Regions from separate parts of the Salinicola sp. DM10 genome, predicted to be linked through region 1. Evidence: predicted binding sites of a transcription regulator. Region 1 holds the regulator's gene; each other region holds the start of a gene.
What was found. The regulator LexA, encoded in region 1, represses DNA repair genes until DNA is damaged. The targets are predictions, from matches to a motif close to TACTGTNTANNTANACAGTA.
Positions count from the first base shown of each region.

Region 1 (10,182 bases):
TGGACGGTGAACAGTCCCGGCGCCATGTCGCGCTATATCGACATGGGCGTCGACAACATCATCACCGACCGTCCCGAAGCGCTCAGTGCCCTGCTCGCCGAGCGCCGCGACATGTCCGACGGCGAGCTGCTGCTGGTCAAGCTGCGCAATTGGCTACGCTCATGACACCACGACACCCATGCAAACGGAGCACCCGAGAACATAAAAAGCCGGTGCGATCGCTCGCACCGGCTTGGATGACGCTACCTCGCGAGGCGAGGCCTGGCTGGCAATCAGCCGAGGGTTTCGCCGGCCAGCATGAACCAGGTCTCGAGCACCGCGTCCGGGTTGAGGGAGACGGAGTCGATACCCTGCTCCATCAGCCACTTGGCCAGTTCGGGATGATCCGAGGGACCCTGGCCGCAGATGCCGACATACTTGCCCTGGGCCTTGCACGCCTGGATCGCCATCGACAGCAGCTTCTTCACCGCCGGGTCACGCTCGTCGAAGAGGTGGGCGATGATCCCCGAATCGCGGTCGAGCCCCAGGGTGAGCTGGGTCAGGTCGTTGGAGCCGATCGAGAAGCCGTCGAAGTACTCGAGGAACTCGTCCGCCAGCAGCGCATTGGCCGGCAGCTCGCACATCATGATCACTTTGAGACCCGGGTCTTCGGGAGATGAAGAGGCGCCGCGCTTGAGCCCGTTGGCCTCGAGCAGCTCGACCACCCCCTTGGCTTCCGCCGGAGTACGCACGAAAGGCACCATGATCTCGACGTTGTCCAGGCCCATCTCGTCGCGCACGCGCTTGAGCGCCTGACACTCCAGCTCGAAACAGGGGCGGAAGTCGTCGGAGAGATAGCGTGAGGCGCCGCGGAAGCCGAGCATCGGGTTCTCTTCGCCCGGCTCGTAGAGCTTGCCGCCGATCAGGTTCTCGTACTCGTTGGACTTGAAGTCCGACAGCCGCACGATCACCCGCTTGGGATAGAACGACGCCGCCAGGGTCGAGATACCCTCGACCAGCCGATCGACGTAGAAGCTGACCGGATCGGCGTAGCCGGCGGTGCGCAGGTCGATGGTCTGCTTGAGGTCGCTGGAGAGCTTGTCGTAATCCATCAACGCCCGCGGGTGCACCCCAATCATGCGATTGATGATGAACTCCAGCCGCGCCAGCCCCACGCCCGCATTGGGCAGCCCGGCGAAGGCGAAGGCGCGATCGGGGTTGCCCACGTTCATCATGATCTTGAACGGGATATCGGGCATGCTGTCGACGCTAGTGGCCCGGCACTCGAACTCGAGCTTGCCGTTGTAGACATGCCCGGTATCGCCCTCGGCACAGGAGACGGTGACCTCGAGACCGTCTTCGAGCAGCTCGGTGGCGTCGCCACAGCCCACCACCGCGGGGATGCCCAGCTCGCGGGCGATGATCGCCGCATGGCAGGTGCGCCCGCCACGGTTGGTGACGATCGCCGAGGCGCGCTTCATGATCGGCTCCCAGTCGGGATCGGTCATGTCGGTCACCAGCACATCGCCGTTCTGCACCTTGTGCATCTCCTCCGGCGATGCCACCAGCCGGACCTTACCCTGGCCGATACGCTGACCGATGGCGCGGCCGTCGACCAGCACGCGCCCCTTCTCCTTGAGGGTGAAGCGCTCGAGGGTGCCGGCATCCTGATTGGAGACCACGGTCTCGGGCCGTGCCTGGACGATATAGAGCCGGCCATCGTCGCCGTCGCGCGCCCACTCGATGTCCATCGGGCGGCCGTAATGCTGCTCGATGGTCACCGCCTGACGCGCCAGCGCCATGACGTCGTCGTCACTCAGACAGAAGCGCTGACGATCGGCATGCGCGACATCCACGGTCTTGACCGAGCGCCCGGCGGCGGCGTCCTCGGTGTAGACCATCTTGATCCGCTTGGAACCCAGGGTACGCCGCAGCACCGCCGGCCGGCCGGCGGCCAGGGTCGGCTTGTGCACATAGAATTCGTCGGGGTTGACCGCGCCCTGCACCACGGTTTCGCCCAGCCCCCAGGCGCCGGTCACGAAGACCGCGTCGCGATAGCCGGACTCGGTATCCAGGGTGAACATCACACCGCTGGCGGCGGTCTCGGAGCGCACCATCTTCTGCACCCCGGCGGAGAGCGCCACGTTCTCGTGGGCGTAGCCCCGGTGCACGCGGTAGGAGATGGCACGATCGTTGAACAGCGAGGCGAACACTTCGTGCACCGCGCGCTTGACGTTGTCGAAGCCGTCGATGTTGAGGAAGGTCTCCTGCTGCCCGGCGAAGGAGGCATCGGGCAGATCCTCGGCGGTGGCCGAGGAGCGCACCGCCACCTTGAGCTGCGGGTAGCGCGCCTGCAGAGTCTGGTAGGCATCCGCCAGCGCCGCTTCGAAAGCCGGCGGCAGCGGCGTATCGATCACCCAGCCGCGAATCTTTTCACCCACCTTGGCCAATGTCTCGGTATCGTCGACGTCCAGCGTGGCGAGTTCGGCATTGATGCGGTCGTTGAGCCCTTCGTGCTTGAGGAATTCGCGATACGCGTGTGCCGTGGTGGCAAAGCCTCCCGGCACGGTGACGCCGGCATCGGCCAGATTCGAAATCATCTCGCCGAGGGAGGCGTTCTTGCCGCCCACCCGCTCGACATCGCCCATACCCAGCTGATCGAAAGTGATGATGAAGGGTTCCAAGGTCCTCTCCTGCTCGTTTCGGCTGACGTTGCGGCACGTCCTCTGCGCCTCGCTGGAGCCAGAAGCTAACAGCCGCCCCCGGGCGGCGCCAGCAGTTTAAGGGCGTAGGGTTTGGAGTATTTCTACAAGAATCCGGCCTTTTCCACGGTTCTTGTAGTCAGCAGGGGGATTCGCGCCGACGTGGTCACAAGTGGTTGCCTGAACAGGAAATCCGGGTCGACAATGGCCTATCCACGCCGAGGAATGCCCACCATGACACGCACCGCCTTCTTCATCTCGGATGGCACCGGGATCACCGCCGAGACACTGGGACGCAGCCTGCTGTCGCAGTTCGAGAATACCGATTTCCACCTGGTCACCAAGCCGTACATCGACACCCTGGACAAGGCGCGCTCGCTGGTCGGCATGATCGAGGTCACCGCCGAGCGCGACGGCGTGCGCCCGATCGTCATCGACACCATCGTCGACCAGTCGGTGCGCGCGATCGTCGCCGAGGCGCCGGCGTTCATGGTCGATATCTTCTCGACCTTTCTCGCCCCGCTGGAGGAGGAGCTGGCGACCCACTCCACCTACACCGTCGGCCGCGCCCACGCCATGGGACGCGACGATGTCTACATGCACCGTATCGACGCGGTGAACTTCGCCCTCGATAACGACGACGGGGCACGCACCCATCAGTACGAGGAGGCTGACATCATCCTGGTCGGGGTGTCGCGGTGCGGCAAGACGCCCACCTCGCTCTATCTGGCGCTGCAGTTCGGTATCCGCGCCGCCAACTATCCGCTGACCGAAGACGATCTCGACGAGAACGGCATTCTGGCGCTGCCGGCATCGCTGGCCAAGCACCGCCACAAGCTGTTCGGCTTGACCATCGATGTCCGGCGTCTGGCCGCGATCCGTACCGAACGCCGCCCCAACAGCCGCTACTGTTCGATGGACCAGTGCATGCAGGAGATCGAGCAGGCCGAGGCGCTCTACCGGCGCCAGAACATCCCGTTCATCGATACCACACGCTTCTCGATCGAAGAGATCTCCACGCGGATGATGAACGAGACGGGCTTACAACGACGCTTCAGCCCCCGCTAGCGGCAACGGCGGGACGCGGAGCAGAGCGCGGGACACCGGCGGGAGAGGCGGCGGGCCGCGATGGAAAGCCTCAGCGGCGGACGCACTGCCTCCAGGCTTACAGGTTCTTGGGCGCGAAGATGCCGGGGGCGTTGCGCCAGTAGCCCTTGTAGTCCATGCCGAAGCCGAACACGTAGCGATCGACCACTTCCAGACCGCAGTAGGTCGCCTTGAGATCCGGGGAGGCCTTGCGGTCGTGCTGCTTGTCGACCAGCACCGCGGTGGAGAGGCTCGCCGCGCCCGCCTCACGGCAGTAGTCGAGAATCGCTGCCAGGGTCGCCCCCTCGTCGAGAATGTCGTCGACGATCACCACATGGCGCCCGGCCATGGGGATTTCCGGAGAGACCCGCCAGAACAGCTCACCGCCGCGGAGCCCGCCGCGATAGCGCGTGGCATGGAGATAGTCGACCTCGAGCGGGAACCCGAGCCGGGTCAACAGGTGCCCGGTGGTGATAAGGCCGCCGTTCATCACGCAGTAGAACACCGGCAGCTTGTCGCCGAGATCGCGGGTGATCGCCGCGGCCATCCGGTCGAGGGCCTGCTCTACCTGGGCCTGGTCGATCAGACAGTCGGCGTTGTCCATGACCTCCTGCATCGAGTTCAGCGCGTCGGGGAGCGTAGATTGAGTCATCGTATTCCGTATCAATAGCAGTCGGCGGCAACCGGCAGAGCCGGCGCCGCCTGGGGACAGAGGGCGGATCACTCCGCCTCGTTGAGGGCTTCCAAACGGGCGTGGGTACGCCGCCAGCGCGAGATCACCGCCAGCGACTCGAGGCTCGGCCGGGCGCGGGCGTAACGCAGCTTGGCGATCCGCGGCGCCTGGCGTCCGCTACACGCATCCACCACCTCCCGCGCCGCCGCGGGGTCATTGCAGATCACCGCCATATCGCAGCCGGCGGCCCAGGCCGCCTCGGCGCGCGCCGCCGGTGATCCGGCAGCGTGGGCCGCCGCCATGGTCACGTCGTCGGAGAAGATCGCGCCCTTGAAGCCGAGCTCTTCGCGCAGCAGCCCCAGCCAGCTGGGCGAGAAGCCCGCGGGGCGCTCGTCGAAGGCGGGAAAGATCACATGGGCCGGCATCACCGCGTCGAGCTTGCTCGCCAGCCGCGCGAAAGGCACCAGATCGTGCGCGCGCAGCGCCTCCAGCGAGCGTGGGTCACGGGCCACCGCGTGGTGGGAATCCTGCCGCGCACCGCCATGGCCGGGAAAGTGCTTGCCGATGGCGACCATGCCGGCATCGTGCAGGCCATCGATGAAAGCACCGGCCAACGCCACGACCACCTCCGGGTCGGGCGAGAAGCTGCGCGAGCCGATCGCCGGCGACTGGTCGTCGTCGAGGTCGAGCACCGGGGCGAAGGTCAGGTCGAAACCGCACGCGGCCATCTCCATGCCCAGCAGCCAACCGGTATCCAGGGCCAGGGCCAGCGCGGCTTCCGGCGACTCGGCGAACTGCCGCCCCAGGGTCGCCATCGACGGCAGTCGGGTCACACCCTGCTTGAGCCGCTGCACGCGCCCGCCCTCCTGGTCGATGGCCACCAGCAGGTCCGGCCGGCAGGCGCGAATCTCGCCGATCAGCGTCTGGGTGGTTCCCGCATCCGGGGTGTTGCGCGCAAACAGAATGACGCCCCCGACCTCGGGGCGCGACAGCAGCCGCCGCTCTTCCTCACGCAGTCGAGTGCCCTCGACGTCCAGCATTACCGGACCCAGCGGTTGTGTCATAGCCGTTACCTGAAACCGTGAAGCGCCCGATTCTAGACGACCCGCCAGCGTCATGACAGAGGTCGGCGCCGCCGCATCAGCTCACTGCGGTCTCCGCCGGCTCCAGCGGTGCCAGCATGGCGGCCGCCACCACCGGCTTGAGGCGCCGGATCAGGTCGCGCACGGTGACATGCTCGTGATACTCGGTGTCGGCGATATCACGCAGCGCATCCAGTCCGGAGAGCGTGAATACCACGGTCCCGAGCATGAAGTGGAGGCGCCAGAAGCGCTCCGCCTCCGGCAACCCTGGCGTGGCCAGACGCAGGCAGGCGACGAAGCGGTGAAAGGTTTCGCCGTAGTGCGCCTGAATGTAGCGCCGCAGATGCCCCTGGGCCTGGGTATAGGCGAGCCCCAGAAGCTTCATGAAGATCTTGAGACTGTGACGCTCCGCCGGGACCTCGAGCACGCTCTCGGCAAGGCGCTCGAGCAGCACCTCGAGCGGGATGGTCTGCCCACCGTAGTGGCGCTCGAGCCCATCGAGCGCAAGATTGAGGCGCTCGGAGAAAGGGTCAAGATAACGCGCGAAGACCGCCTGGATCAGCGCCTTTTTGGAACCGAAATGGTAATTGACCGCCGCCAGATTGACCTTGGCCCGGGTGGTGATGTTGCGCAGCGACGTCTCGGCGAACCCCTTCTCGGCAAACAGCACCTCGGCGGTGTCGAGAATGCGGGTCACGGTGTCGGACTGGGCCATGGACTACCTCTTTCCTGTCGCCATCGGCCGCGGTTGGCTGACATTCCATCCACCGGCCGACGCCTGTCGAATCAGCTAAAAAACGCCTGTTTTAAACGCTCTCGAATCTAACCACTCCCGACGCAACGACACAATCGCGGCAAACGTCGAAGGCGCCCTGCCGCTCTGCTTTCCTTGCCCACCCTTTTCCCTTTCCCTCCCCCCCTTTCCCTGCCCCGCATGACTGGATACAATTCCAGACTGTATACATGACCAAGCCCTGACAGGCCTCGGGGAGACGCCCAATGTCGAGACCGCTCACCGCCCGGCAGCAGAACGTCTACGATTTCATCGTCAAGACGATGACCGAGTTCGGCTATCCGCCCACCCGCGCCGAGATCGCCAAGGCGCTGGGATTCCGCTCTCCCAATGCCGCCGAAGAGCATCTGCGTGCGCTCGATCGCAAGGGTGTGATCCGCATGATCCCGGGCACCTCCCGCGGGATCCGCCTGCCCGCTGCGGCGAGCACTCCGGAACCTCTGGAGCCCGCCGAAACCGGCCTGCCGATCGTGGGTAACGTCGCCGCCGGCAGCCCGATCCTCGCCGCCGAGCACATCGACCGCTACTGCCCACTGCCGCCGGACTACTTCGCCCCCAGGGCCGACTACCTGCTGCGTGTGCGTGGGCTGTCGATGAAAGACATCGGCATCCTCGATGGCGACCTGCTCGCCGTGCATCGCACCCAGGAAGTGCGCGACGGCCAGATCGTGGTCGCCCGGCTCGACGACGAGGTCACGGTCAAGCGCTTCCAGCGGCACGGGCGTCGCGTCACCCTGCTGGCGGAGAACGCCGACTTCGCCCCCATCGAGGTCGATCTGGAGCATCAGCAGCTGGATATCGAGGGTCTCGGCGTGGGCATCATCCGCGGCGGCAACGGCCTGGGCCTGCAGTAGCCGCCAGCGGCCATGCGCAAGATCCTCCACGCGGACTGCGACTGCTTCTACGCCGCGGTGGAAATGCGCGACGACCCCGGGCTGCGCGACCTGCCGCTGGCGATCGGCGGCAGTGCCGACAAGCGCGGGGTCATCGCCACCTGCAACTATCCGGCGCGGCGCTACGGCATCCATTCGGCGATGCCCACCGCACGCGCCCTGCGTCTATGCCCCGAGCTCAAACTGCTCAAGCCTGACTTCGATCGCTACCGCCGCGTCTCGCATGACATTCAAGCGGTATTCCACGAGCTGACTCCGCTGGTGGAGCCGCTCTCCCTCGACGAAGCCTATCTCGACGTCAGCGAGGTCACCCGTTTCCAGGGGAGTGCGACCTGGATGGCGCACTGGCTCAAGCAGGAGGTGCTCGCGCGTACCGGCATCGTGGTCTCGGTGGGCGTGGCACCCAACAAGTTTCTGGCCAAGATCGCCAGCGACTGGGACAAACCGGACGGCCTGTTCGTGATTCCGCCCGCACAGATGGCGAGCTTCATCGAGGGTCTGGCGGTCGACAAGCTGCATGGGGTCGGCCCTGCCACCGCCGCCAAGCTGGCGGGACTCGGCATCGCCACCTGCGCCGAACTGCGCGCGCGGCCGCTGGAGCAGCTGATCGACGCCTTCGGCAAGTTCGGCCAGCGCCTGCACGAGCTGGCCCACGGCATCGACGACCGCCCGGTCAACGTCACCCGCGAGCGCAAGTCGGTCAGCGTCGAAACCACCTACGACAGCGACCTGCCGGACCTCGCCCAGTGCCACCAGGCACTGGCACCGCTGATCGCGCGTCTCGACGAACGCTTGGCCCGCCACGGCAACCCCGATATCGGCAAGCAGTTCGTCAAGGTGCGCTTTCACGACTTCACCAGCACCACTCAGGAGACCGGCGCCCGCGGCGTGATCCACGCCCGCTTCCATGAGCTGCTGGAGAGCGCCTGGCAACGCGGCGAACGCCCGGTGCGCCTGCTCGGCGTCGGCGTGCGTCTGGCGCCGGAGGCCGAACAGCGCCAGCTCAGCCTGTTCGACGGCGAGCGGCCGGCCTGACGCCGCAGACGCGACGCCCGCCATGGGCACAGGAGAAAACGCCGTCCATGGGCTCAGGAGAAGACGACGGTCTTGTTGCCGTGGATCAGCACGCGGTCCTGCAGGTGCCAGCGCAGGCCACGGGCGAGCACCGCCTTCTCCACGTCACGCCCCAGCCGAACCAGATCCTGGGGCGTATGGCAGTGCGACACCCGCTGAATGTCCTGCTCGATGATCGGCCCCGCGTCCAGCTCCTGGGTGACGTAGTGGCAGGTCGCACCGATCAGCTTGACCCCGCGCTCGAACGCCTGGTGGTAAGGCTTGGCGCCGGCGAAGGACGGTAGAAAGCTGTGGTGGATATTGATGATGCGTCCGGCGTAGCGCTCGCACAGCGCCGGCGGCAGGATCTGCATGTAACGTGCCAGCACCACGCTGTCGGCCTCGGCCGCATCGATCAGCCGCTCGACCTCGGCGAACGCGGGCGCCTTGTCGGCGGGGTCGACGCTCACCCGATGGAAGTCGATGCCGTGCCACTCGACGAGGGCGCGCAGATCGTCGTGGTTGGAGATCACGCAGGGAATATCGCAATCGAGCTCCCCCGCCGACCAGCGGTAGAGCAGGTCGACCAGACAGTGCGACTCACGCGAGACCATCAGCACCACGCGCTGACGCCGGCTGGCGTCGCTCAGCCGCCAATCCATCGCGAACTCACGGGCGATGGTCTCGAACTCGGCCCGGAAGGCCGCGGCGCCCAGCGCCTCCGATTGAATGTCGTAACGCATGAAAAAGCGCCCGTTATCCAGGTCGGAGTGCTGGTTGGCCTCGATAATGGAGCCCCCCTGGGCGGCGATGAAGCCCGAGACGCGGGACACGATCCCGACCCGGTCGGGGCAGGAGACGATCAAACGATAATTGTGCGGCATAACTCACGCTGACAGGGTCGATGAAACGAAAAGTCGCCGCGCACCGAGAGGACGCGACGACGCAACCTGCCTCGGTAGCGGCGGCACGACACCCGCCGCGCTCGGGGCGGCAATATTGTACCCGATTCGCCGTGGCTGCGGCGCTCGCCTTTACGCGCGCCGATCCCGGTTTGAGCGGGCCGAGAACGATGCCTTATAGTGAGACGAGACTTTTCCCGTTAAGGAAGCCGATGTTTCGTCCGCGCGCGCAGATCCGCCCCCGTACCTATCCGCCCCTGTTATTTCATCCGTTGGGCGGCTGCGGTGAAATCGGCATGAACCTTTCGCTCTACGGCTACGACGATCACTGGATCGCGGTCGACTGCGGCATGATGATCCGCCAGGATCTGCCCGACGCCCCGCTGCAGATTCCCGACGTGGCCCACCTGGCGGCAGAGGGCATGATTCCCGAGGCGGTGTTCATCACCCACGGCCATGAAGACCATATCGGCGCCCTGGCCTGGATCTGGCCCCACTGGGGCTGCCCGGTCTATGCCACGCCGCTGGCGATCGAGATGCTGCGTGCCAAGTTCCTCGAACGCGGTCTGCGCACTGATGCGCTGCGTCCGGTGACGCCCGGCAGCAGCGTCGAGCAGTCCCCCTTCAAGATCGGCTTCGTGGCGGTCACCCACTCCATTCCCGAGAGCTGCGCGCTGGCGATCGAGACGCCCGGCGCACGCGTACTGCACACTGGCGACTGGAAGCTCGATCCGGCGCCGCTGATTGGCCCGCCGATCGACTCGCGCCCGTTCGAGCGCCTGGCGCCGCTGGATCTGGTGGTGGCCGACTCGACCAATGCCGACGTCGAAGGCCACTCGCGCAGCGAGTCGGAAGCTGGCGCCGCGCTCGAGGCGGTGATCCGCGAGTGCCGTGGACGAGTCGCGGTCAGCTGCTTTGCCAGCAACCTCGCGCGCATCCAGTCGCTGGGGCAGATCGCCGCGCGCTGCGGGCGCCGCGTGGCGCTGCTGGGTCGCTCGATGGAGCGCATGGTCGCCATC
Region 1 is NZ_JAFLEN020000001.1:566,689-576,870, forward strand. It holds gene J0A90_RS02615 (glycerophosphodiester phosphodiesterase) at 1-165, shown strand, start outside; gene ppsA (phosphoenolpyruvate synthase) at 273-2,663, opposite strand; gene J0A90_RS02625 (pyruvate, water dikinase regulatory protein) at 2,916-3,749, shown strand; gene J0A90_RS02630 (hypoxanthine-guanine phosphoribosyltransferase) at 3,847-4,419, opposite strand; gene nagZ (beta-N-acetylhexosaminidase) at 4,488-5,504, opposite strand; gene J0A90_RS02640 (TetR/AcrR family transcriptional regulator) at 5,581-6,237, opposite strand; gene lexA (transcriptional repressor LexA) at 6,522-7,169, shown strand; gene dinB (DNA polymerase IV) at 7,182-8,243, shown strand; gene purU (formyltetrahydrofolate deformylase) at 8,297-9,145, opposite strand; gene J0A90_RS02660 (ribonuclease J) at 9,460-10,182, shown strand, end outside.

Region 2 (10,182 bases), 350 kb from region 1:
GCACACCGCCCAGCGCCAGGCCCATCGCGAAGCGCAGACCCATCAGCAGATAGACGCTCGTCACGAAGGCCTGGGGCACGATCAGCACGGCCCCTGCGGCAAAACCGCAGGCGGCGATACGCATGGCGCCATAGCGGTCGGCCAGCCGGCCCAGCGCCAGCGCGGAGAGCAGGCTGCCCAGCGCGGTGACGGACAGCACGATGCCGGCGGCCGAGGCCGTCTCGAGCGGGTGATGGTCCATGCTGGCGACGATGCTGTAGATGATGGGATCGATCGATAGATTGGCCACCAGCAGACCCGTAGTCGCGATCAGCAGGACCCATATCCTTGAGTCGACAGGCGCAGCGAGGCGCGTCTGCTCGGCGTTTGACTCCCGCCGCTCGTGCTTTTCCCTGACCAGCAGGCAGGTCGCGACGACATTGAGCAGGATCATGCCGCCGGAGAGGAAGAAAACGTCACGCATACCGACGTGGGCGGAAAGGAACCCACCCAGCATGGGGCCAGCCAGGCTGCCGCCCAGGATACAGGCGAAGAGCACACCCTGGGCCTGTCCTGCCCGCGCCTCCGGCGCCTCTTTCGCCATGAGGATGGTCGCCCCCGAGGTGTAGCCGCCGGCCACGCCGGCCAGCAGCCGCAGCACGAGCATCTGCCAGGCGCTGGTCGCCGCCCCCATCAGGGTCATGCAGATCAGCATCCCGACGCTGGCGCGGACCAGGTTGATCTTGCAGCCGTAACGGTCGGACAGGTGCCCCCAGAGCGGTGCGAAGAGTGCGGCGCTGATAAAGGTTGCCGCGTACACCAGGCTGGACCAGATCCAGGTCCCTTCTGGCGAATGCTCACCGAGGCTGGCGAGGTAGTGGGGCAGAAAGGGCAGCATGATCGTCATGGCGACGATATTGATGAAAGACCCCGACCCCGTGACCCACAGGTTGATTTTCCAGGCAGTGCTATGTCGCGACATCGGCGTCCCCATTGGTGAAAAGCAGCGAGAAGAAGATCGCGCGGTAATGGCGAGCTCAAGGCAGAGCTTAAGGAAAATTCATCAATGAATAAAATTCATGTTTTTTATTCTATGGATTTCTTTTGGGAATGTGTGACGCATTTATGGTTGGTCGAAGCGTCATTGGCCTAGATGTTAGGAGGCGACATCGCAGGGCGTGGGTGGCTTGGCGGCTGACATCCCAGAGTCATCGGCCACACACGAAAAGACCGGCACGAGGCCGGTCTGCGGGGGTTGCACGGGATGTGAGGGTGTCCGAAGAGAGCCCGGTTGGCGCTTGTCTCAGCCGCGCAGGGCGTCGAGTAGGCACTCGGCGACGGGCGCCGAGGAGGGCGGGTTCTGACCGGTGATCAGGTGCCCATCCTGGCGGGTATAGGGCGCGAAGTCATCGGCCTTGGAGTAGCGTCCGCCGCTGGCGATCAGCGCCTCTTCGACCAACTGCGGCACGATCTCGGTCAGCCCGACCGCGGCCTCCTCGCCATTGGTGAAGCCGGTCACCTCGCGCCCCTTGACCAGCGGCTGGCCCTCGGCATCCTTGGCGTGGATCAGCACGATGGGCGCGTGGCACACCGCCGCCACCGGCTTATGCTGGGCCCAGAAGGTTTCGATCAGGCGGATCGAGTCGGCGTCATCGACCAGGTCCCACAGCGGGCCATGGCCACCGGGATAGAAGACGGCGTCGAAATCGTCGGCGCTCACCTCGGACAGGCGCTGGGTGCGGGCGAGCTGCGCCTTGGCCGCGTCGTCCTGCTGGAAGCGGCGGGTCGCCTCGGTCTGGCTCTCCTCGGCGTCACTTTTGGGGTCGAGCGGCGGCTGGCCACCCTTGGGTGAGGCGAGGGTGAGTTCGGCCCCGGCATCCTTGAAGGCGTAGTAGGGCGCGGCCAGCTCTTCGAGCCAGAAGCCGGTCTTTTCACCGGTGTCGCCGAGGCGGTCGTGGGAGGTCAGAACGATGAGAATACGCGGGGACATGAAGGGCTCCTTGCGGATGGCTGAAGGGTCTTTCGACCCATTCTAGTCTGGCGCCGCCGAGAGCGTGGCAGCTACTGGGTACCAAGGTAGGCGCTGGCGTAATATTCGGGAAATGACGTTTTTGGATATCAGGCATTCGATATATGAATATTGCGGGCAAGGATCTCAACCTGCTGCTCACGTTCCACGTGCTCTACACCGAGGGCAGCGTCTCTGCGGCCGCGATGCGCCTGGGCCTTAGCCAGCCGGCGCTCAGCCACAAGCTGGCCCGGCTGCGCCACGACTTCGGCGACGCGCTGTTCGTGCGGGCGCCTAGAGGGCTGACGCCGACACCACGGGCACATGAACTCGCGCCGCGGGTCCAGCAACTGGTGGCCGGGCTGGAGAGCTTCTTCGACTTCTGTGAGGGCAGTGACTTTCTCACCCGAGACGACCGGGTGCATCTCTATACCACCGACTACATGGAGCAGCTACTGCTGCCGCGACTACTGCCGCTGATCCGGCGCGAGGCGCCGCGTCTGCAACTGGTGACCCACAATACCCGCGGGCGCCTGCCGCGGGCCGAGCTGGAGAGCGGCGAGTGCGATATCGCCATCGCGGGCTTCTATGCAGACCTGCCGGCCAGCTATTACCAGCAGCGGGTTCATGCCGAGGGATTCGTGGTACTGGCGGCGGCCGACAATCCGCGCCTCGGGGCGACGCTGGATCTCGAGAGTTATCTGGCATGTGAGCACCTGGTCACGACGTTGACCGGTGATCTGGATGGACTCGTCGATCGGCGGCTGCGCGAGATGGGGCGCTCGCGACGGGTGGTGGCGGGGCTATCGAGCTTTCTCGCGCCGCCGCTATCGGTGGTTGACAGTGATCTGCTGTTGACCTGTCTGGAGAGCGTGGCGCGCCAAGCCGAGACGCATATACCGGGATTGGCGGTATACCCCTGTCCCTTGGCGCTGGATGACGTGGCGGTGATCCAGACCTGGCATCAGCGCACCCACGAAGATCGTCTCCGTCGCTGGCTGCGGGCGCAGATCAAGGTGCTGCTGGGCGGCGCAAGCCGCTAGCGGCGATGCATTTGGCGCCGTGGCGTACGCTGAAGTCGTGTCAGGCGACGATCTAGACCTCTTTCGGTAGTGAATTCAGCCCCTTGGTTTCGCCACGAAAGTCGATAATGGCGCGGGGACATCCCCTGCGTACTTACCCGGCCTTCGGGCCGGGTCTTTTTTTGCCCGCGTTTTTCCTGCTACCTGCCATTTCCGTCATCCACGCTACTTCTCGGTCGCCGATCCAGATGCCGCCAGCATCGCCGGTGACTTTGGCGCCTCACCCCAGCCGCTTCGGCAAGCCTCATCCGGTCTGTGCCAGCGCTCATGCCGCCTGCGGCCGTCTCCTGGATGACCTCGTCCGCGCGTGCCCTCGGCGCCAGGGGCTCGTCATCCTTGGGTGGTAATAGCGTCTGCCGATAGCGTCAGATCGAGGGCCGAACACTGCCGATGTTGCCGGGACTGGCTTGATTTGTAAGAGATATCTTACGCAAAATTGAGCGATATCGACCTGTATCCGTCATTCGTGAATTGATAATATGAGCGCTCGTTGTAGATCCTTGATCCCCGGTCTTCTGTCCGGGGATTTTTTATGCCCATTTTTTGCCACCTCAAGTCGAGGGCTGCTCTTTTCGGCTACTTGTCGACCTTGCACGCAAGCGTGAAATGCGCAGCTGCCGATTAACAAAATACTACGTTTCAGTAGAAGCCTGTTTAACCTGGGTTGAGTTCAGCAGCTTGCGGATGCGCGCAAGATAGTGAAGGCGAGATCAGGGTGGATCTCCGGGAGCCGGCCAGGGAGGCTTTGCCAGGGATGCGGGGGCAGGAGGCCGCCGGTAGGTACGGAAGGGAGTCAGCGCTAGTCGGCCCGATCTCAGGATCGGGTCTTTTTTACCCTTGCTGATGGCGGCATCAATAATATAAACATCTAAATCTTATCTAAATTATAGTTATTTCACGCAATTAGATTAGACAGTATTAGAAGTTGACGTTATTCTCTGCGAGTAGGGATACAGCCTGGAATCGATCACGGACGATATTGCCAAGGATGCGGTTGAGCCGCAGTCTTTCAGCAGGATAGGCGCATGCTGATTGAAAGCCCGAGCGCTATCGCAGCGCGCTCGGGCTTTCTCTTATTGCATGTCAGTCAGTCGCGATCACGTTCGGCTGCCACGACCATGGACGATCGCGATGGCCGTGGTCAATCGCAACGGCCGTGGTCAATCGCAACGGCCGTGGTCAATCGCAACGGCCAAGGTCGATCTCGACGGGCGAGGGCTCGAGCTGACACGCGTCATCTTCGGTGGATCACAGACGCATCTACCACGCCGCTGTAGCGGGCCGCCGCCGAGCCTGGCCTACGCTTTCTTGCGCGCTGCGCTTGCCAAACCTAAGTGATTGGAATTATTATCGAAAGCCTTGCGGGTGTAGCTCAATGGTAGAGCAGAAGCTTCCCAAGCTTAAGACGAGGGTTCGATTCCCTTCACCCGCTCCAATCCAGTGTTCAAACACGTCCAGACACGCCCACCATCTCTCCTGCAGCCCCCGCCACGCCTCGCTTTATCCGTTCAAACTCGCCAAACATAGTTAGTGATAGCAACGCCCATTCTCTATTGCCTGGTTGACTGTCAGCCCTACACGCGGCCATCACGCAACGCGACTAACTAAGAGTGCCGTCTGCTGACGGATATCCGGCTCGCGCTCAGGCACTCTCCGTGGCTCGGGCGCGCCAGCTCAGCAGGATGTCGTCGGCGGTGATCGAAATGACGCTCACCGCCGCCTCACGCGCCAGGCATGCCATCAGTCGAGACCAGTCGTCCTGCGTTTCGCCGGGCTGGCGCATGATGACCAGCTGCTGGCGCCGATGGCAGGTGGCGCTCTGGATGGCGCGTGAGACGCGGCGTGACAGCCGCTCGTAGGGCGAGGGAAAAGCGAGAATCATGACGTCTCTCACCTGGTGGTGTATTTATATACAGTATAGTTGGCGACGCTCGATGGCGTAAAGCGATCCCCGGCACGAGGGGCCGGGACGGCGGCGCTCAGCGCTTGGTGGCGGGTGCGATCTTATGACTGGGCAGCTCATGGCCGAGCAGCCATCCCGCTCGAAGAACGGGCAATAATGAATGGCGACCACGAAAAAGGGGCCCAGGGGCCCCTTTTGTCACCGATGCACGGCGAGTGTCACTGGCTCTTGATGGCGTCGCCAGCTTCGACGCTGTGCCCTTCGGCGTTGATCTCGTCGAGTGATTTCGAATCTTCGATGTTGGTCGCACCGTCGGTCTCCGACTCCATTGCGTCCAGCGACTGATTGGTGGCAGCGCTGCCGCCGGAGAAGGAGGAGGCATCCTGCTCACCGCTGGCGGTAACACCGGAACCCGGCGCCAACGGCTCTTGGTTGGCCTGCTGGGCATCCTTGAGTGCGGCACTATCGGCCAGTGCACTACCGGCGAGTCCCAGAGTGAGGGCGGCAAAGGCGATGGTCGCGAGTGATTTTCTCATGCCAAATTCCTTTTGTGCTGAGGAAGAATAGGGGGCGATAGCCAGTGGGCTAACACGCCATCACACTGTAGCTGCTTTGCAATCAAGGTATGCGTTCAGTTGCCTCACTAGCGGACTTTTCGGCACGTAAGGCGGAGCTTTGGGCATGATTTCCAGCTTGCGCGTCTGCATGCCGATGATTTCGAGGCGTCGATCCGCGCCTTTTCCGCCAGCGCCATGCTCGCCACGTGGGTGTTCCCGGCGCGGGCTTGAACTCGATCGGCCATGGCGTCATCTATAGTGGTGAGGCGAGCAAGCGTTGGTCATTGCAAAGACATCGCCAAATCAAGAGAGTTGCTGATTTGGCGGTGGGACAACGCTCAGTTGACGTCATCAGTTACTGGACAGCGCCCGATAGGGCAGGAGAGTGTCATGAACGCGCGCGATTATCTGGCCAAGCAGGGTATTGCGCTGGACAAGGAGGAGGATAAGCCGCAGTCGCTCGAAGAGAAAGCCTGGGCACGGGCGCGCGAAGCTGCCGAACATGGCCCGCGCAGCGGCACGCCGCACGATTGGGAGGATTGGGAGCGCTATCACGAGGCGCTGGCGAGTGGCGCCGCCGAGATAAAAGGCAAGCACCGAGCGCGTGACGGTGGGGCCGAAGAGATTGACGCGAATGCTGACGAGAGCGTCGGAGACGCTGGCGCCTCGTCTCGTCACCGTCGTTAGACAGCAGGATTGCGCAGGGCCAGCTATGCTGGTGAGCAGCCGAGCGTATCGACGCCAAGGTGTCGGCGATACGAGTGTCGAGGCGCTGTCGCGTGTCGGTCGGCTACGGTGACGATGGCGGTGAAGAGGCGCCGCAAGGGACTGTTCTATCAATGTGGGCGTTGGCGCTGAAGAGCGCGAACGTGGCCACGGCAAAGGAGGCTACATGGATATCATCCGTATCATCTTCGCCATCATCCTGCCCCCGGTGGGCGTATTCCTGCAGGTGGGTCTGGGCCTGCAGTTCTGGATCAACATCGTGTTGACGCTGCTGGGCTATATCCCGGGCATCATCCATGCGGTGTGGATCATCGCCACGCGCTGAGTCGCGATGAGCAAAGACAGCAAGAACGTATGAAAAAGCGCAGAGGGCCGGTTTCGACCGGCCCTCTGGCGTTTTCGGGGGCTTTGCGTGCGGGTTTCGCGCCCCCTCACGCGAGCACCGTGGGCTCGGCGGGCTCGGCGGGCTCGGCGTGAATCGGGCCGGTCAGGCCAGCCGATAGCGATAGTGCAGCGTCTCGTCCTTGCGCGGGCCCAGAATGCGCCAGGCGAGATCGAAGCCATCGACAAGCAGGTGCAGGCGGGCGCTGTAGGCATCGGCGGCACACTGGTGGTGTTGCTCGCTCACCAGGGTGTCGGCGTCGGCGGCGACCAGGTCGAACAGCGCCACTGCCGCCTCGCGGCCGCGGCGTTCGTGGGCGAGCGCCACGCGCTCGGGTGCTAGGCGCCAGCAGTAGAGGTTGCGCATGGTCACCGGCTGCTGGCCGGCCAGGGTGAAGTGGCCGCTTTCGTGGAAGCGTACGGTATCACCCTCCACCTCGGTGCGTACGCTGCCCTGGCCGTGACCGGACCAGCCGGTGCGCGAGCCGGCGCCGGTCTCGGCGGTAAACGCGAAATGTGTGACTTGGGGCAGCAGGGTGTGCAGCCGTATAATGGCTGTCAACTCGTCTGTCATGAAAAGGTTGACCTTAAATGTCGTATCTCGTCGGCGTCACGCTACTGTGGGCCTTCTCGTTCAGTCTGATCGGTGTCTACCTCTCGGGGCAAGTGGATAGCTACTTCGCCGTGGCGACTCGGATCGTGCTGGCGACGCTGATCTTCCTGCCCCTGCTGCGCCCGCGGGCGATCTCCGGCGCCAGCCGTCTGGGGCTGATGAGTGTCGGCGCGCTGCAGCTCGGCGTGATGTACCTGTTCTTCTATCACGCCTTCCTGCTGCTGAGCGTGCCCGAGGTGCTGCTGTTCACCATCTTCACGCCGCTCTACATCACTCTGATCGATGACCTCCTGGCGCGGCGCTTCTCGCCGCGCTATCTGCTGATGGCGGCGCTGGCCGTGGCCGGGGCGGCGGTGATCCGTTACGACGGCGTCAATGCCGGCTACTGGCTGGGCTTTCTGGTCGTGCAGGGAGCCAATGTCTGCTTCGCTCTGGGGCAGGTCGGCTACCGCCATCTGGCCCGCGGGCTGCCTGCCGGCGTCGCCCATCGCCATCTCTTCGGCTGGTTCTACCTCGGCGCGCTGTGTGTGGCGCTGCCGGCGTTCCTGCTGCTCGGCGACGCCCATAAGCTGCCCACCACCGGGCTGCAGTGGGGCGTACTCGGTTGGCTCGGGGTCGTGGCGTCGGGGCTCGGCTATTTCCTCTGGAACAAGGGCGCCTGTCGGGTCGATGCCGGCACCCTGGCGATCATGAACAACGCGCTGATCCCTGCCGGGCTGATGGTCAATCTGGTGATCTGGAACCGCGATGCCGATCTGCTGCGCCTGAGTGCAGGGGCGGCGATTCTACTCGCCACGCTATGGCTCAATGCGCGCTGGGCGCGTCGCGGGGTGGCAGCGGCAGCGCCGGCGGCCAGCCATCCATGACCACGAACAGGCGGCAGCTACGCCCGTCCGGCAACGTCAGGCGCAGGTGCAGCGGCGACGGGGTGGTGGCGAAGTGACGTTCCAGCAGTTGCCCCAGCGCGGCCAGCGCGAGGCCGGCGCCACGCGGCGGTGCCAGCCAGTGCGGCTTCAGCAGCACCTGGCCGCGGGTCGCCGTTGGTAACGCCGCACATAGCGTCGGCCATGCCCGCTGGTGACACCACAGGCCCTGATAGACATCCGGATTGGCCAGGTCGGGCAGGGCTAGACGCTGGTCCCAGGGGTGGTAGAGGAACCCCGGCATGATGATGCGCTGGTGCAGCGCGGCGCTTGGCACCAAGGCCTCGCGCACGGCTTGCCCGGGCTCATCGCGGGCGGCGGGCAGCTGGCGCTGCGCCAGCCGGTGGCACTTGATCGCCAGCGAGTCGAAGCTGCCGGTGCCGATCCAGCGAGCGGCGTCGTGGCGATCTCCTGGCCCCCGTTCCAACCCGAGGAAGAATTTGATCGCCAGTTCGGCGTGCTCGATCGTCGCCGGCTCGACGCCGCGATAGCGATAGAGCAGGTCTAGCTCACCAGTGATTCGCTTGCCGTCGCGCAGGGTCAGGTTGTGGCCTAGCAGCGTGCTATGCGGTGCTGCGCCGAGGATCCACTGCCACAGTGCTTCGTGGTAGATGCCCAGACGCTGCGAGCGGCGCTGATCGAGATGCTGCAGGAACGCCTCCCGTCGCGGTGCCAGCGCTGCCAGCCAGCGCCGCCGAGCGGTATCGTCCGCCAGGCCGAGCTCGGTCAGGGTGGGGCGGCCGGACACGTTCAGGCGTGCCATGTCAGGAGCGTGCAACAGCCAGGCGATATCGCGCAGCCAGGGCGCGCTGAGGCAGGCCAGATCCTCGCGTAGTGCCGGCGTGCAGGGGTGGAAAGCCCAGGTCGGGTCGGTCGGCGCCGGCGACGCCTGCTCAGCGCGGCGCGGCACGCGGCCCCAGCACCGTGCTGTCGGCCGCCACCGGGCGGGTGACCACGGCACCGGCGCCGATGCGTGCCCGCTCACCCACCTCGATGTTACCGAGCACGCAGCAGCCGGCGCCGAGGAAGGCGCCGCGGCGAATCTTGGGGTGACGGTCCCCGCTCAGCTTGCCGGTGCCGCCCAGGGTGACGCCGTGGAACAGGGTGACATCGTCCTCGACCACCGCGGTTTCGCCGATCACGATGCCCGCTCCGTGGTCGATGAACAGCCCCGCGCCCAGCTGCGCCGCCGGGTGGATATCGGCAGCGAAGGCGTGGGCGGCGCGATACTGGGCGAAGCTGGCGAGATCGGTGAGGCCCGCCCGCCACCAGGCGTGGGCGACGCGATGGCACTGCAGCGCACGATAGCCGGGGAAGAACAGCAGCGGGGTGAAGGGCTCGGGAATCGCGGCATCCTCGCGCAGCAGCACCAGCAGATCGCGCGCCGCGGCCGTGGCGATCTCGGGGTGGGCGGCGAGGCACGCCGCCACCGCGGCATGACACTCGGCGAAAGCCACCTCGACGGTGGCCAGATCTTCGCTGACGATCTCGACCAGGGCGCCGGCGAAATCATCGACTTCGAGCAGGCAGCGGCGGTAGAGCGGGGTCAGCAGCGGATTGCGCCTGGCAGCGCTGCGTGCCGATTCGGCCAGGGTTGGCCACAGGGTATCGCTGCTCGGTTCCATCCATGCCTCGGACATGTGCGCTGCCTCCTCGCGTGGCTCGCCGGGGTCAACCGGGGAGGCGATAGAAATCGAATTCGCGGGTCTGCGCCGTCTTGACCATGTGTGAGGCCCAGGACGGTGTGATGCTGCGCTGGTGGAAGAACACGGCGCCGTGGGTGCGATCCTTGAGCGTACCATTGAGCGCGCGACGTGCGATCTCGCGTGCCGCGGCATACTCCAGCGGCTCACGCGCCTCGTCGGGGCGGCCATCGCACCACCACGAGAACTGGCAGCTGCCGGTCTCCGAGCCCTGCTGTACTACGCCGCATAGGGTCGGCGGGAAGGCCGGGTTGCCCAGCCGGTTCATCACCACGTTGGCCACCGCCTCCATTTCCACCACGCCCGC
Region 2 is NZ_JAFLEN020000001.1:918,848-929,029, reverse strand. It holds gene J0A90_RS04125 (MFS transporter) at 1-961, opposite strand, end outside; gene J0A90_RS04120 (type 1 glutamine amidotransferase domain-containing protein) at 1,283-1,969, opposite strand; gene J0A90_RS04115 (LysR family transcriptional regulator) at 2,113-3,030, shown strand; tRNA gene J0A90_RS04110 (tRNA-Gly) at 4,431-4,504, shown strand; gene J0A90_RS04105 (DUF1654 domain-containing protein) at 4,712-4,951, opposite strand; gene J0A90_RS04100 (hypothetical protein) at 5,191-5,508, opposite strand; gene J0A90_RS04095 (hypothetical protein) at 5,920-6,216, shown strand; gene J0A90_RS04090 (YqaE/Pmp3 family membrane protein) at 6,422-6,580, shown strand; gene J0A90_RS04085 (DUF6314 family protein) at 6,743-7,210, opposite strand; gene J0A90_RS04080 (EamA family transporter) at 7,228-8,115, shown strand; gene J0A90_RS04075 (DUF1853 family protein) at 8,054-9,082, opposite strand; gene epsC (serine O-acetyltransferase EpsC) at 9,066-9,812, opposite strand; gene J0A90_RS04065 (cell wall hydrolase) at 9,844-10,182, opposite strand, start outside.
Region 2: the regulator LexA is predicted to act here: its motif matches at 4,968-4,987, upstream of J0A90_RS04105 (DUF1654 domain-containing protein).

Region 3 (10,182 bases), on a different contig from region 1:
GACCCCGCCAGCAGCGAAGCGGTGTTTCGCGTCGGCTTCAGCGACGATATCGAGTTCGCGCTACTGCCGGCGCTGCTCAAGCGCCTGCGTACCGAAGCGCCGGGTATCGTGCTGGTGGTGCGCCGGGCCGACTTCCACCTCATGCCGCAACTGCTCAATACCGGCGAGATCACCGTCGCCGCCGGCTACGCTCGCGATCTGCCGGCCAACGCCAAGCAGAAGATCCTGCGCCGCTCCCGGGCCAAGGTGCTGCGCGCCGATGGCCGCCCCGGTGCGCTGACCCTGGACGACTACTGCGAGCGACCCCACGTGTTGGTCTCCTTCGATGGCGATCTGCACGGCTATGTCGACGATCTCCTGGCCGCCCACGGGCGCCAGCGCCGGATCGTGCTCGCCGTGCCGCAGTTCAACAGCCTCGCCTCGCTGCTGCAGGAGACCGACATGCTCGCCACGGTACCGGACTACGCCGCCGACGTGCTCGCCGCCCAGGGCGGGCTGCGCGTCGACGAGCTGCCGCTGGCGCGTGACCCTTCGCCGCTGAGCATGGTGTGGCAGAGCGTCTACGACAACGACCCCGCCGAGCGCTGGCTGCGCTCGCGGATTCAGATGATGTTCGCCGACGATTGAGCGTGCATGTCCACCCCCATCCGACGATGGGCGTCGGGGGCAGGCGAATGGGCCCACGTCGTCTATCGGTTGTGGCATTCCAAGGGCGGGGGTGAAAAGCGTTCCAGAGGCGACGCGGGACGCGGCTTGACTTTGCGAGTGAAGATCAGAATCATTCGCGCTTGCCGGCCGTCCCACGGGCGGAGCCATTTTCGCCACCCACAGGATCGGCATGGAACTACTGCGCGTCGTCTTCCGTCACTACCGCTGGCCGTTCGTCGGCGTCATGCTCCTCAGCCTGCTCAGCGCGGCGCTGGGAATCGGCGTGATCGCCTTCATCAACCATGCGCTGATCGCCACCGAGGCCGGCGCCGGCGACAGCCGCGTGCTGACCACCCTGGTACCGTTCATCGGCCTGGTGGCGCTGCTGCTGGCGGTGACCCTGGGCTCGCAGCTGGCGCTCACCACGCTGGGTCATCACTTCGTCTATCGCCTGCGCGGGCGCCTGATCAAGCGCATTCTCGACACCGACATCGAACGCCTCGAGCAGCTCGGCAGCGCGCATCTGCTGGCCAGCCTGTCCAGCGATATCCGCAATATCACCATCGCCTTCGTGCGGCTACCGGAGCTGGTCCAGGGGGTGATCATCACCCTGGCCTCGGTGGCCTATCTGTTTTGGCTATCGCCGCCGCTGCTGATGGTCACCGCGGTGTGGATCGCCATCACCATGCTGGTGGGGTGGTGGCTGGTATCTCAGGTCTATCATCATATCCATATCACCCGCACCACCGACGACCGCCTCTATCGCGACTACGAGACGGTGATCCACGGCCGCAAGGAGCTGTCGCTCAACCGCGACCGCGCGCGACATCTACTAGAAGAGGTGTATGACGCCCACGCCCGCACCTACCGCGACCACATCATCCGCGCCGATACCTGCCATCTGAGTGCCGGCAACTGGACCAACATCATGATGCTCGGTGCCATCGGCGTGGTGTTCTTCCTCGCCAACGGTCTGGGCTGGTCCAATACCGCGGTCGCCGCCACCTTCTCGCTGACGCTGTTGTTCCTGCGTTCGCCGCTGATCCAGGCGGTGGGCGCGACGCCGACCCTGATCACCGCCCAGGTCTCGTTCGACAAGCTGCGCGAGCTGGAACTGGCGCCCTACCGGCCCTCCTTCGACCTGGTCGAAGAGCACGGCGAGTGGCAGACGCTGGCGCTGCGCGGGGTCACCTATCGCTACCCCGAGCGTGGCGGGCGCGAGGGCTTCGCGGTGGGGCCGCTCGACCTCGAACTCGCCCGCGGCGAGCAGGTCTATCTGATCGGCGGCAACGGCAGCGGCAAGTCGACCCTGGCCAAGCTGCTGACCGGGCTCTACCGGCCGCATGCGGGGGAGATCCAGGTCGACGGTGTGACGGTCACCGAGGCCGAGTGGCCGCGCTATCGTCAACGCTTCGCCGCGGTCTATACCGACTTCCATCAGTTCGACCGGCTGATGGGGCCGCGCGGCGGTGCTGCCGATCCGGCGCTGCTCGACAACTGGCTGGAGACGCTGCAGCTGGCGCGCAAGCTCGAGCTCGAGAATGGCCAGGTGCTGGATACCGAACTCTCCCAGGGGCAGCGCAAGCGCCTGGCACTGCTGATGGCGCTGGTCGAGCAGCGCCAGATCCTGCTGCTCGACGAGTGGGCGGCGGATCAGGACCCGCAGTTCCGTCGGGTCTTCTACCGCGAACTGATGCCGCGCTTCCGCGAACTCGGCATCACCGTGTTCGCCATCAGCCATGACGACCACTACTTTGCCGAAGCCGATCGCCTACTTGAGATGCGCGACGGCCGGCTGTTCGAGCTCACCGGCGAAGCGCGCGACCTCGCCAGTCGAGATGCGGTGGCGCGGATCGATACCGCCTCTCCTTGAGCGCCTAGCGGCGTGCCGGCGGTAGCGTCTTGCCCTTACGCTCGCCGACACTCGCCTCCTGTGCCAGGCGGCGGCCACCGTGGCGGGCGCGGGCTTCGAGCGCGGGGATCAGGTCACCTTCGCTGAGATGACGCCAGAAGCGCTGCGGCATGTGCTGGGTCATGACCCGATGATTGAGCCGCGCCGGATTGAAGGTGCTGACGAAGTAGGTGCGCCAGAGCGCGTGCTGATCATCCGCGCCGGCGGCCTGGGCAGCCCGGGCGCGGGTGGCCCAGGCCGCGGGGCAGGGCGTGCGATAATCCAGCCGCTGGCCGTCCCAGGCCACGCCGCCGCGTGGGGTGGCGATCAGGAAGGCGTTGCCGCCCAGGCGGTCGGCGAAGTGTTCGGCGCCCAGGTCGAGCACGTCGTGGGCCGGCTCGAACCAGGCGATAAAGCTGGCCTGGGACTCTTCCTCTGAGTTGTCATCCTCTCTGCCATGCAAACTCTCTCCGCCAGGGGCGTCCTGGGTACCCCGGATATCCGCCGTGTCGGCGTCCGTGGCGTCGCGATAAAAGCGCAGAAAGGCGTGCATATGGTGTGCCTCGCGCTTGACCGCATGGCGGCGCTGATGCAGCACGCGGCCATCGCTGTCGGCGGCGTGGGTGGCGTCGCGCTCGCCGTGGTGCAGGCGCCACATCACCCGGTAGAGCAGGGCCCAGCGGTTCTGTTCGCCGCCGCCGCTACGGTAGCGTGAGGCGCGTTCGAGCAGGGCCAGGTCCTCGCGGCCGATGCTTACCGGCGCTGGCGCCACGCTCGGCTCGGGCAGCCTGACGGCGCCGGCGGTGGTGTCGGCGAAGAGATCCTCCTGGCGTTCGTGCGCATCCTCCCACACCACTGCCGCCGGCGGCACACCGGCCTGCAGCAGGCGCCGGGCAGCGTCGCGCCACTGGCCGAAGTCCGCGGCGGGCACCACCCAGGGCATGGCACCGGCTGACGGGGCAGGCGTCATCGCGGGCTCACCACAGTGCCATCTGCGCCGGCTGCGGCGCGGTCAGCTGCTGGCGCAGGCGGGCGCTGTCGCGCTGGCCATCGGCGGGGCGATAGTCCTGAGTCACCACGAAGGGGCGCAGGGTCTCCACCCGGCAGCGCAGCGCGATCAGATCCTGAAAGCGGATCTTGCGCTGGCGGCGCAGCTCGACCAGCCGCTGTACGCTCCTCAGGCCGATCCCCGGCACGCGGGCGATCAGCGCCGGCTCGGCGCGGTTGAGATCGACCGGGAAGGTATCGCGATGGGTCAGCGCCCAGGCCAGCTTGGGGTCGATCTCCAGCTCCAGATTGCCCGGCTTGCCGAGCAGCTCCGCGGCGGCGAAGCCGTAACCGCGGATCAGGAAGTCGGCCTGGTAGAGCCGATGCTCGCGCAGCAGCGGTGGCGCCGCCTGGGGCAGACCAGCGGGGCGTTCGGGGATCGGACTGAAGGCCGAGTAGTAGACGCGCTTGAGGCGGAAGTCGCGGTAGAGCTGCTCGGCGGACTGCAGGATGGTGCGGTCGTCGGTGGCATCGGCGCCGACGATCATCTGCGTGCTCTGACCGCCCGGGGCGTAGCGCGGCGCCAGGCGCTTGGGGTTGGCGCTGCGCGGTGGCTGTCTGGCGTCCTGGGTGGCCGCGTCGTTGGCGGCGTCAATGCCCTGGCGGATCTGCCCCATCGCCGAGTGGATGGTACCCAGCTCCTTTTCCGGGGCCAGGGTCTTGAGACTCGTGAGCGTCGGCAGCTCGATATTGGCGCTCAAGCGGTCGGCATAGCGCCCGGCCTCTTCCAGCAGTTTGGGGTCGGCCTCGGGGATCGCCTTGAGGTGGATATAGCCACGGAACTGATGCGTCTCACGCAGCAGCCTGGCCACCTGGATCAACTGCTCCATGGTGTAGTCGCTAGAGCGGATGATGCCCGAACTCAGGAACAGCCCGCTGATGGTGTTGCGGCGATAGAAGGAGAGCGTGAGCCGCACCACCTCTTCCGGGGTGAAGCGGGCGCGCGGAATATTGCTCGAGCGGCGGTTGATGCAGTACTGGCAGTCGTAGAGGCAGAAGTTGGTCAGCAGCACCTTGAGCAGCGAGACGCAGCGGCCGTCAGGGGTGAAGCTATGACAGATGCCCATGCCGCTGGAGGCGCCCAGCCCGGCCTTGCCGCGGGAGCTGCGGTTGGGCGCGCCGCTGCTGGCGCAGGAGGCGTCGTACTTGGCGGCATCGGCCAGGATGGAGAGTTTGTCGATCAGCTCCATGGCGCACCTCGAGCAGGGGAGACGGCAGCCCCGGTGGCGGGCCGACCCTGTCAGGGTGGCTGCCGCGATCGGGGAGCTTAGTTCGAAATACTGTACTCAAAAACAGTGGTTTTGCATACAGTATTTGCGTCTCCGGATAGGCCCGGTGCGTATCAGGCCGATGTCTCGCCTGCCGCCGCCAGCGCCTCGCAGCGCGTGCGGATCTCGGCGTAGGGATAGGCCTCGAAGCGCGCGTACCCCGGCAGCTTGCGCGCCTTGAGCGGGGTGAACAGCGGCATCGCCAGCCCGCACAAAAAGTGCGCCATGCGCTGGGGGCCGGGGGCCTCGCCCAGGGTGTCGCGGTGGTGGGTGATGAACGGCGCCAGCGCCTGCTGCAGCGTCTGCGCATCGGGCTCGGGCAGCGGCGGTGCCGGCGGCAGGCGGGCGATATGACCGTGGCATACCGAACAATGGCCGCAGCCCCGGGCGGCCTGGACCGAGTGGCCGCAGCCAGTAGTACCCGCCGGCGGCGCCTCGCCGAAATAGGCCGCCAGGCGCCAGGTCAGGCAGGTGGTGGATTCGAACAGATCGAGCATGGCGTGCAGCCGGGCGATCTCGCTCGCCTCCCGCGCCTGGTACTCGGCCAGCAGCGTCTCGCTCAGGCCGTCGATGTCGAACGCGGGCGTCAGCACCTCGTAGACATCGGTCATGCGCTTGGCTTCCAGCACCACCCAGCCCTTCTCCTGGAAGTACTCCAGCGCCGTGATCACTCGCCCTCGCGAGGCGTCGATGCCGGCCGCCGCCCCCGCCTGATAGAGGCGCTCGAAATCCACCGTGCCCCAGGTGCGCGCCATCGGCACGTTGTCGACGATCAGCCGCACGAAGTCAGCGCGCTCGCCCTCGAAGCGCGCCACCAGCGCCTCTGCCGGCTCGACGTAGCGCAGTCGGTACTCGGCCAGGTAGGCGTAGCGCGGGGCGATGACGCCGTGCATCTCCAGGCGCACCAGCAGCGTCTTCAACGGCAGCAGGCGCACGTTGCTATCGCGCGAGAGGGTGTTGAGCAGCACCGGCCACTGGCGCTCCGGCCCGGCGCCGGCGGCGGCGATCTCGCCGAGCACGTGGCGAATGCCGGCGCGCTCCGGGGTATCGCCGTAGACGAAGTTCTCCAGCACCCGCAGGCCGTCGCGGCCGGCCAGGGTGAGACAGCGCGAAGGCTGGCCATCGCGACCGGCGCGGCCGATCTCCTGGCTATAGTTCTCGATCGACTTGGGCAGGTCGTAGTGGACCACGTTGCGAATATCGCCCTTGTCGATGCCCATGCCGAAGGCGATGGTGGCGACGATGCAGGCGAGCTCGCCGTGCATGAAGCCCTGCTGAATGGCGTCGCGCGTCTCGCTGTCGAGCCCGGCGTGGTAGGCCCGCGCGGCGATGCCGCGGGCGCTGAGATCGCGGGCGACCTGTTCGGCGCTGTGCTGCAGGGTGACGTAGACGATGGTGGGCGCGGCCGCACCCGACTGCTGCTGCGGCGCCAGCCACGCCGCCAGGGCCTCGAGACGCTCGTCGGCCGGCACCGGCTCGACCAGCAGTTCGAGGTTGGGGCGGTGGAAGCCGGTGGTGATCACGTCCTCGGCGGCAATGGCGAACTTGTCGCGCATGTCGGCGATCACCGCCGGGGTCGCGGTGGCGGTGAGCAGCAGCGCCTGAGGGATATCGAACTCGCGCTGGTAGTCGGGCAGCTTGAGGTAGTCCGGGCGGAAGTTGTGGCCCCACTCGGAGATACAGTGGGCCTCGTCGACCACCAGCAGCGAGATCGCGATCTGGCGCAGGAAGTGGCGGAAGCGCTCGTTCTTGAGCCGCTCCACCGAGACCATCAGGATCTTGAGCTCGTTGCGCCGCGCCCGCTCCATGATCTCGCGCACGGTGTCGCGGTCCTGGGTGGAGTCGATGCTGGCGGCGGCCACGCCGTGGCGCTGAAGAAAGCCGAGCTGGTCCTGCATCAGCGCCAGCAGCGGCGAGACCACCAGGGTGAGGTGGGGCAGGTGCAGCGCGGGGAGCTGATAGCACAGCGACTTGCCGGCGCCGGTGGCGAAGATCGCCGCGGTCGAACGGCCGCCGATGACGCGTTCGATCACCGCGCCCTGGCCACCGCGGAAATCGTCGAAGCCGAAGACGCGCTTGAGGGTCTGGCGAGCGGTCTCTGGGGTCATGTCGGGCTCCCTGGGTTGGCCGATGCAGCGCGGCCGGCCCGGCGCTGCGGGGGCGCAGTATCGCACGCCCGGGTGACGCTTGCAGGTCGCTGCCGTGTCAGCGGCGCGCACGGCAGGCGCGCTGGCAAGTGCCGGCGTGCCCGCTCGGCTATCGAGTGGTGACGTCGCGCTGCGGCCAGGGGGCCGCGCTGGGATTGGCGGCCATGGCCTTCTCATCGGGCGGCTGGGTCTGGGTCGGTGTCAGCGTCGCCTGGGCGTGGCGCGAGGAGCGGTAGCTGACCCCGTGGCGCGCCCGCGGCGGCTCGTTGCCGGTATGCAGGGCGGTGACGCGTTCGATGATCGCGCGGTCGCCCAGGGTCATGCGGTCGAGCATGCGCAGATGCTGCAGCCAGTTGGGTACCAGGAAGACTTCCTGCCACAGGTCGCGGTCGACGATATCGCGATAGAGCGACCAGCGCTTGGCGCCGTTGCGCAGGCGCAGCTTGCGCAGCGGGCGCACCGCGCGGGCGAAGTCGCGTAGATGCTCGGCATCGATGCGGTACTCGATGGTCACCATGACCGAACCGCGGGCCGGGTCGAACTCGAAGTCCGGGCGCTCGGTGTGCGCTTCCGGCGCTTCGATCAGGCCGCTGGCATCGAGATCGGGCAGCCGCGAGGGCAACAGCAGTAGCGCCGAGATCAGCAGCAGCGCGCCGGCCAGCAGCAGCGCCAGGTGCACCCCCAGGCCCTCGGTGAGCTGGCCCCACAGCAGCGAGCCCAGGGTCAGCCCGGCGTAGAGCGCGGTCTGGTAGAGTGCCAGCGCGCGGGCCTTGACCCAGTCCGGCACCAGCACCTGCACCGCCGAGTTGTAGGAGGCGACCGCGGCGATCCAGCAGCCCCCGCCGATCACCAGCGCCGGGAACAGCAGCCACAGTTGGTCGACCCCGCCGAGGATCAGCATCACCCCGCCCAGCAGCATGGCGGCGACGCTGATCAGGCGGCTGCTGCCAAGGCGCTGGCGCGCTCGGTTGACCAGGGTGCTGCCGGCGATCGCGCCGATCCCCAGCCCGCCCAGCATATAGCCGTAGAGCGAGGCGCTGCCGCTGGGATGCTGATGCGCCAGCAGCGGCAGCAGCGCCCAGATCGCGCTGGCCGAGATGCCGAAGATGAAGGCGCGCAGCATCACCAGGCGGGTGACGCTGGAGTACTGCACGAAGTGCAGCGCCGCCTTGACCCCCTCCCATAGCCGCTCCGGCGGCAGCGATTTGGGTAGCACCGCGCGCTTCCAGCGCCACAGCGCGGCGAGCAGGCCGCAGAAGCAGAGCACGTTGAGCAGGAAGATCCACGCCGGCCCCACCGCCGCCAGCAGCAGCCCGCCGATGGCCGGGCCGATGGCACGCGCGGCGTTGTAGTTGACGCTGTTGAGCAGCACGGCGCTGGAGACCAGATTGCGCGGCACCTGCTCGTTGACCGCCGCCTGCCAGGCCGGGGTGGTGATCGCCGCACCGATCGAGACGCACAGGATCGAGGTGAGCAGCAGGGGCGGCGAGAGCAGACCGAGAAAGGCAATCAGGGTGATGAAGGCGCCGCCCAGCAGCTCGATGGTCAACCCGAACAGCATCACCTTGCGGCGGTCGTAGTTGTCCGCGATGACCCCGGTGACGATCGACATCAGCACCAGCGGCAGCGCCGCCGCCACCTGGATCAGCGCCACCAGCAGCGCGCCGCCGGCGCTGGAAGTGACCACCCAGGCCGCCGCCACCGACTGCGCCCACACGCCCAGGTTGGCGAACAGGTTGGCGATCCAGATCATGCGGAAGGCGGGCACGCCGAGCGGCGCGAAGGTGCTCACATCCGCCGGGCGCGGCGGGGTCTGGTCGGGCTCGAGGGTCAAATCGCTCTGGCGGGAAACGGGTTGCAGCATGGCGGGCTCGCTGTCGGCGGGCGAATCGGAAAGCGCAGGCGGGCCCGCGGTGTCACACCGCGAGCCCCAGATGACTAAATATTAGCATCCTGTCGATTACTGCCGCCGTCCAGCCCGACTTTCGACGCTTTCGGGTCTTGCCTGGTCTTGCCTTGCTTAGATTGCCTGGGCCCAGCGCTGCTCCACCATTTCGCTATGGGCTGCCAGCGGATGCCAGGCCACGGGGCCGTCGCTGTCGGCGAGATCGAACACCTCGCGCCCGGCGACGTGGTTGAGAATGGTCGCCGAGCGCCACGCCATCAGCGATAGCTGCGGCTCGGCGATGCCGTGGCTGTGGCGCCCGGCGTTGACCGCATAGAGCCGGTGGGCAGCGGGGCCGTCCCAGGCCACCTCGAAGTGCGGGCCGAGCACCAGCTCGCCCTGGGCGTCGCGCGCCAGACGCTCGGCCAGCGGCGCCAGGCACGCCGGCAGCTGCGAGCAGAAGCCGGTGGCGAAGATCACCACGTCGGCGTCGAAGCGCTCGCGCTCGCCGCCCAGGCCGTGCTCGGTGGTCAGGCGCATCCCCGCGCCCTGGCGCTGCAGCGCCACCGCACTGCGATGCGGCAGCAGGCGCGCCCAGCGCGGCTCGCCGAGCACGTCGAAACGGTGGTAGAGCTCGCGGTAGAGGGTCTGCAGGGCGGCCGGGGTGATGCCGTCGCTGGCCAGCTTCTGCGCCGCCACCTCGCGCTCGCGCACCGCCCGCGGCAGACCGTGGAAGGCGCCGGTGTAGCCGGGGGTGAAGTACTCGTTGGTGAACGCGGTCTCGTCGAGCGGCTCGAAGTTGCGCCGCCGCGAGATCCAGTCCAGCGAGCGCGGCTGACCCCAGTGGCCGCGGAGGGCGTTGAGGAACACATCGGCACCGCTCTGGCCGCCGCCCACCACCACCACGCGCAGGCCGGAGAAGTCGCGCCGGGTGTGGGCGATCTCGGACGCATGCAGGCAGTGCGGGCCGCGCAGCGCGGTGGCGAACTCGGGCATCCACGGCGCCTTGCCGGTGCCCAGGCAGAGATGCCGGGCGCGGTAGTCGCCGCTGTCGGTGCGCAGGCGGAAACCGTGGGCGTCGAGATCGATCTCGCGCACGCCCTGGCCCAGCGTCACGCTCTCCAGGCGCTCGCCGACCCAGCGCAGGTAGTCGGAGAACTCGGCGCGGCTGACGCTGCCCAGCTCGGCGTTGAGAAAACGGTAGAAGCGCCGGTGGCTGACCAGATAGTTGAGGAAGGAGTGGCGGCTGTCCGGTGCCACCGCGGTGACCAGATCTTTGAGGAAGCCGGTCTGCAG
Region 3 is NZ_JAFLEN020000002.1:174,875-185,056, forward strand. It holds gene J0A90_RS09580 (LysR family transcriptional regulator) at 1-627, shown strand, start outside; gene J0A90_RS09585 (multidrug ABC transporter permease/ATP-binding protein) at 839-2,521, shown strand; gene J0A90_RS09590 (TIGR03915 family putative DNA repair protein) at 2,526-3,509, opposite strand; gene J0A90_RS09595 (putative DNA modification/repair radical SAM protein) at 3,517-4,776, opposite strand; gene J0A90_RS09600 (ATP-dependent DNA helicase RecQ) at 4,929-6,962, opposite strand; gene J0A90_RS09605 (MFS transporter) at 7,111-8,865, opposite strand; gene J0A90_RS09610 (lysine N(6)-hydroxylase/L-ornithine N(5)-oxygenase family protein) at 9,022-10,182, opposite strand, start outside.
Region 3: the regulator LexA is predicted to act here: its motif matches at 4,865-4,884, upstream of J0A90_RS09595 (putative DNA modification/repair radical SAM protein).